2 regions of the Acidisarcina polymorpha genome follow, and region 2 is predicted to be linked to the other one. Evidence: riboswitches for the same ligand, from Rfam matches in the RefSeq annotation. Region 2 holds a riboswitch; the other holds the start of a gene.
The links. Region 2 has a riboswitch for cobalamin ahead of metE (5-methyltetrahydropteroyltriglutamate--homocysteine S-methyltransferase). Riboswitches for the same ligand answer to the same signal wherever they lie in the genome.
Positions count from the first base shown of each region.

Region 1: another riboswitch for cobalamin. It lies ahead of cobU (bifunctional adenosylcobinamide kinase/adenosylcobinamide-phosphate guanylyltransferase); the one in region 2 lies ahead of metE (5-methyltetrahydropteroyltriglutamate--homocysteine S-methyltransferase).

Region 1 covers NZ_CP030840.1:5,494,489-5,497,786, reverse strand. The annotation lists gene ACPOL_RS23405 (ATP-binding protein) at 1-943, shown strand, start outside; cobalamin riboswitch at 1,006-1,182, shown strand; gene cobU (bifunctional adenosylcobinamide kinase/adenosylcobinamide-phosphate guanylyltransferase) at 1,305-1,883, shown strand; gene ACPOL_RS23395 (cobyrinic acid a,c-diamide synthase CobB) at 1,880-3,271, shown strand.
Region 2 covers NZ_CP030840.1:613,622-616,919, reverse strand. The annotation lists gene metE (5-methyltetrahydropteroyltriglutamate--homocysteine S-methyltransferase) at 1-1,447, opposite strand, end outside; cobalamin riboswitch at 1,590-1,726, opposite strand; gene ACPOL_RS02745 (cupin domain-containing protein) at 2,007-2,528, opposite strand; gene ACPOL_RS02740 (alpha/beta fold hydrolase) at 3,105-3,298, shown strand, end outside.

The DNA.
Region 1 (3,298 bases), 2.2 Mb from region 2:
TTCGGTTGAGTCACTGCACGTTGCCGCGGTCTTACCGCTAGCCCTGAATCATCGACTGCGCGAGGGTGTGCGTTCGTCAACCCCGCAATATCCTCCGCAAGCAGCTCCGCAACAACCGTCTCCACCGGAGAATGCTCCGGACTCAGGCGCCGAACCTGCCATCGAACGCATCTTCCCTCCTCGCCTGGCGCAAACGCCGGCGATCGAGGCTAACTTTAGCGCAGTGGCTGGCAGCGGAGGAAGACCGAGGCTGGACGCATCGTTTCTAGGCCCAGTTGCTGGAAATAGGCGGTCGAGCGGACCCGTCGAGCTTGATCTGCTTGCCACTCTGAGTCATAGCCTGCGCGAGACCGGAAGTGCACAGCCACGGCTTGAGGATTTGCAGGAACGGGTGAGGAAATCACGCGCGGGAACCCGCTATCTCTTCGTGATCGATTCGAGTGGCTCCCACGCCGCTCAACAAAAGATGCGGACGGTTAAGGGCGCGATCTCCAGCCTGCTGACACGCTCGTTCAAGCGTGACGACGAAGTTGCCATGGTCGTGTTCCGGGGCGTCTCCGCTGAGGTGCTTCTGGAGCCGACACAGGTACTTGCTGACGCATTCACTAAGCTGGAATATCTTCCTACGGGTGGCCGAACCCCTTTGGCCGCCGCCCTCGATCTTGCGCGAAATTTGGTCACCCCATCCACACTCCTTATTCTGCTTACGGACGGCCGGGCCAATATTCCTCTTCATGGTGGAGATGCTTGGCAGGAAGCCGCAGAAATAGCCGCCGGGATCCACTGCAAGGCAATCGTCGTGGACACCGAGAGCGCGGGGCCGCGGGTTGGCAGATGCACTGAACTGGCGGAAATGATGGGCGCGCGTTACCTGACGCTCGGTGAACTTGGGCAGGCAGAGGATGCACCAATCGAGATCGCTCAAGCCAGGAATGGGCGATGACACGGAGGCTTGTTCAGGATCCAGTTGGAGGCTGTTTTGTGATACCGAGGCCTCTTCGATCAAGCTATACTTGGTTATCTGGTGTTCGGGAAGACGGTGTGAGTCCGTCACTACCCCGTAGCTGTATGCGCTGAGAACTTGGCAATCTATGTGAAGCCACTTGGGTCGAGGATCCTGGGAAGGCCGTCCGAGTTCGTTGATGCGTGAGTCAGAAGACCGGCCAGAAGATTCGGGCTTGATTCAACTTCGATGGGAGAGTTGAAGAGCATGCTTGCACGCCCTACATAGGCAGTGCAGCCGCTGCCTACACCTAAGTTCCCGCTCTGCTTTCCGCGCGTCGGAAGTCAGGAAGCAGCGTCACATGCAGCAGATCCAGGGAAGTCAGCAGATCCAAGGAAATTCGGTCATCCTTGTCTTAGGCGGCGTCCGCAGCGGCAAGAGCCGCTACGCGCAACAACTGGCGGATCAATCCAGCCGGGTCGTATTTGTTGCCACCGCGGAGCGGCGCGACGACGAAGAGATGCACCGTAAGATCGCCCGTCATCGCTCGGAACGGCCAGCCCACTGGATCACCGTCGAGGAGCCTCTCGCCGTCGGCCGAATCGTGCGTTCGCACGAGCGTGACTGCGACACGATCCTGGTCGACTGTCTCACCCTTTTTGGCTCCAACCTGCTCGAGTCCTACGAAAACGACGAACCCGGCTTGCAGGCCCAGATTGACGATCTCTGCATGGCGCTCAAAACGGTCCCATGTCGCGTGATTTTAGTATCGAACGAAGTCGGGAGTGGCGTTGTCCCCGCGTATGCACTGGGCCGCCGCTTTCGCGATCTGATCGGTGAAGTCAACCAGCGCGTTGCGGCGGTTGCTGATACCGTCCTGCTGATGGTTGCTGGATTGCCATTAACCATAAAAGGTTCGTTGGACGGAGCGCAACGATGAAAGGCTTCCTGATTGCGGGGACATCCAGCGGGGTCGGCAAGACGACCGTCGCGATGTCCATTACCGCGGCACTGCGCCATCGCGGCTATACGGTCCAGCCTTTTAAAGGCGGCCCGGACTTTCTGGACACCGGCCATCACACCCGAATCTCGGGACGAATCGCCCGCAATCTCGATACCTGGATGCTTAGCAAAGATGCCAATTGCGACGTGCTTCAACAGGCTTCCGTGGGAGCGGATATTCTCCTCGTGGAAGGCATGATGGGCCTCTACGACGGGAAGGACGGCGGGACAGAAGCAGGCAGCAGCGCCGAGATCGCGAAGCTGCTGAGATTGCCCGTCGTTCTGGTGCTCGACGCAAGCAAGAGCGCACGAAGCATCGCCGCGGTGGTACTCGGGTTTGAACTCTTCGATCCAGAGCTGCACCTGGCTGGAGTCATCCTCAACCGCGTCGCTAGCGGGCGTCACTTCGAGATGCTGCGAACAGCAATTGCCTCCTCCTGCAAAACCCCGATTCTTGGCTGGCTGCCGCGCGAGCCAGCGATCGCTATACCGGAGAGGCACCTCGGACTCTACACTCCAGAAGAATCGGAGACTGGTGAACCGCTTGAAAACCTCCTGGATCAAATGGCGGCGCTCGTAGAACAACACCTGGACATGGATCGGCTGCTTACGTTCGAATGCGGGCTCGATTGGAATCAGAACGCTGCTACATCAGCGCTGTCGAACTCCGGCAAAGTTCGCATTGGAGTTGCACGTGACCGGGCATTTTCCTTCTACTACGAAGACAATCTCGATCTGCTTCGCCGGCTCGGCGCGATGATTGTTCCCTTCAGCCCTTTGGAAGACACTTCCCTACCCCCGGATTTGGATGGGTTATATCTTGGTGGCGGCTATCCGGAACTGTATGCCGGCCATCTTGCATCGAATTCCGCAATGCTCGATGCAGTGAGGAGCTTTGCCGCATCGGGGCGACCTGTCTATGCGGAGTGCGGAGGCATGATCTTTCTGTCTCAGCAGCTCACGACGCTTGACGGCGCAGCTTATCCGATGGCTGGGTTGTTACCCTTCGCGGTGGAGATGACCCGCGGGTTGGTCAACTTTGGCTACGTCACTGTCGAACTCGCAGAAGACTGCCTGCTTGGTCATCGTGGTCAGACGATCCGTGGCCACAGCTTCCACCACTCCCGCATCGTGAACGAAGCAAATGTGAAGACCCGCTATCGTGTTCGCTATTCCCTCTCCGGACGGGAAGAGGACGAAGGTTACTGGGTGGCCAACGTACTCGCCAGTTACATCCACCTGCACTTTCGCGCGCAGCCGTCGATCGCTCTAAGCTTGGTTGAAGCTGCGCTCGCCAGCCAATCCAACAGCCTGGTATCTTCATGAGGCGCACTAGCTTGGCTGTCATTCCCA
Region 2 (3,298 bases):
CAAACTCACCGTGCACTAGCACATCTAGGCCGATGCGCTCCTGCTCGCGGATGCAATGTTCCGTCGCTTTGCGCAGGAAATCCTCATACTGCTGGCGGCCGATGTGGCCGTGTTTGAACGCCGCGCGTTGCTGTCGGATGTCGGTCGTTTGTGGGAAGGAACCGATGGTCGTCGTCGGCAGCAGTGGAAGCTTCAGCCTTGCGTTCTGCAGTTCAGCTCGTTGTCCATATGGCCTTACACGAGTGAAGTCTCCCGCGGCGAGCGCTGCCAAGCGCTTGCGAACGGCGGTGTTCCTGCTGCTCTCCGCAACTTCGCGGTCGGCTACGGCAGCAGCATTTGCTTTCGTAGCTTCCTCATCGCTTGAGGCAAGCGCGACAAGCTCAAAAAGTTTTTCGCCCGAGAAGCGGAGCCAGCTCTTGATGCGTGGATCAAGCTTCTTCTCCGTTTGCAGATCGTGTGGCGTATGCAGCAGCGAGCATGACGTCGAAACAATGACGCGGCCGGGGCCCAACGCCTCTACCGCCAGGCGGATCAAGGGTTGAGTTGAAGCGAAGTTCGTCAGCCAGATATTGCGCCCACTCACTACCCCAAGACTAAGAGTCTGGTCGGTGCCGAGAGAGTCAATCACAGCCGAGACTTCTTCCGGTGCGCGGACGGCATCGATGTGCAGCCCTGCTGTGCAAAGGTCGACGGCGAGCGAGAGGTTGTCACCCAGGCCACCGAAAAAGGATGTGAGCATGAGCTTCACTGGAAGTTCATTGAGCTGGTTGTAAACGCTGCGGAAGGCCTGATTTTCAGATGGGCCGAGATCGGTCACGAGCATCGGCTCATCCATCTGGATGTCGGTCACACCCTCTGCGTGAAGTTCTGCGATGATCTGCCTGTAGACCTCAGTCAGCTTTGGAAGAAGCAGCGTGATGTCTACACCTGGCGCCGCCTTGCCAAGCAGCAGAAGCGTTACGGGACCAATCAGCACCGGGCGCGTTTCAATGCCAAGAGCGCGGGCTTCGCGAACTTCACTCAGCAGCTTGCTCGTGTTCGCCCGGAAGGTTAGGCCAGAGGTCCACTCAGGGACGAGATAGTGGTAATTCGTATCAAACCACTTTGTCATCTCCATCGCGGTCTGCTCTTCACTGTTGCGCGCCATAGCGAAATACTGCACAAGCGAATTGGGCGGGGCACCAAAGCGTTCCGGCGTGCCGCCAATCATTACCAGGGTGTCGAGCACCTGGTCGTAGAAGGAAAAATCATTGGAAGGGATAACGCTGATGCCCGCTTCCTTCTGGAGGAGCCAATGATCTTGGCGAAGCTTCTTCCCCATAGCAAGAAGTTCAGCTTCCGTCGTCTTGCCTTTCCAGAAAGACTCAAGGGCGAACTTCAGTTCGCGCTTGCCGCCCATGCGCGGGAATCCGAGAGAAGAAGTTCTTAGAGGGGTATTGCTAGTCATACGCGGTTCTCCTTAGAGCTGGAAAACCACCCATGCGCAGGCCGCAACGACATGCCTGCTGGCACGCGTTGTTGCAGTGTCTACCGTTCTAGTCCACGAGAGCGGCAGGCTCAAACGCACCCATGGTCAGCGACAAACGCTTCCATGGTGGTGGCGGCAGGCTGGTAGTCGGACTTCGGAGTGAACACTCCGTCACCGTTGCGGGACAGCGCCGGATTTACACCGGCTTCCCCATTCACAAACCACCCAAGAGTGATCTGACCTGCTCAACAAGTAGTCTATCGGAAATCTGTCAATCTCTATAAAGGTGTTTGATGGTCGTACTGTACGTTCAACCGCGACGGTGAAATAAGACTGGAGCCGCTTCTAGACCGCACGTAAGGCCACCAAGAAGTGACGACTTGCGTCCATGGCTTTGAGTGGAAGGTGCGAGAGGAAGCCGAGCGGAATCCCGGCTTCCTCAGTTGTTGAGAGCGATCTCTCATCAGCTCAGGCTTATTATTGGCTCTACTGTCCTCAGCGCAACAATGGCAGTCGTCCTTCTCTGCTGACCATCCTTTTAGGCGTGGTCTGCGACGACGTAGACCTGGTCCTTCTCCATTGACTTGAAGAGCTGCTCGAAATCTGCAGTCGAAAGTTGCGAAGGAAGGTAGTTCAGATCACCACCAGGGTTGATCGCATCTTTGAGCATGCGTTCATGATGATAGGTAGAAACACTCAGAAACCGCGCAGGTAGAGCACTTTTGTTAAAAAACGTGTGCGGTGCATTTGGGGGTGCCAGGATGCTATCGCCCGTCTCACACTGAATCCACTCGGCAGCCCCAGCATTATTCCAGCGGCAAAATGCAAGGCTCCCCTCAAGTAGATAAAAGAACTCCGGGTATGGATGCTTATGTAACGGCAGCCCGTTGCCGGCTCCAAGTGTCGTCTCATAGATAGAGAATGAATAGCCTGTGTTCGCGCCCTGGGCTTTCCAATTCAGTTGCCATTCGCCGATCTTAAGGATCGGACCTTGCTTTGCTTCCGTTTTCACAACGTTATGATTGATGACTTCTTCAGTAGGGGTGGTCGGTTGTAGCAATTTCAGGACTCCTTCAATGCGACGTAAGCCTTTTCGAGGCTAGAGTGGCAGGGACTTATAGCTAAAGACGCTCACGCCAACTTCGGTCTTCTCTGCTGTTTTATGTTGTCGTATCGCTAGAACTGGAGAACGCCGGCGCGAGTTGTTCGCATCTTCAACCTCATGTTTTGACGCAAGTGGTCCAGAATTGACCTATACTTTGCAGCAATCCTTCTATGCTCCGGGAGCATAGAAGGACTCTCATATGCGCCACATCATCTTGATCCGAGAGACGGTAACTCTTCAACGCCCGTCCGCAGTCCGGCGCCCGGTGGCGGCAGCCAAAGCCCTACCTACTAAGTATCATTTGATACCCACAAGGAATCTAAGATCTCCTTAAAATACAGGCGTATGAGAATCGTGACATCCAAGTATCCTCGAAGATGGGCCAGCCAGTCCCTAGGCGCACTTGGTGCTTGTACGATACTCCTAGTAGCGCTGTTCATGGCCGGAGCGAGCTGGAACCTCATCGTTCAGAAGCGCTTATTGGCACTCAATCCCCCACCTGGGAGGTTCTACCTGGTGGATGGAAAATCAATGCATTTAAACTGTTCTGGAACGGGGCGGCCTACGATTGTTGCCGAGGCTGGGAGTGGCGAGGATTCGCTCACATGGACACTTCTTCAGAACTCGTTGTCTAGCAGTTATCGATTCTGCTCTTACGATCGAGCGGGAACTGGGTGGAGTGAGCCTCGGCCCGGCCCTCGGGATTCAGAGGCTATCGCCAGCCA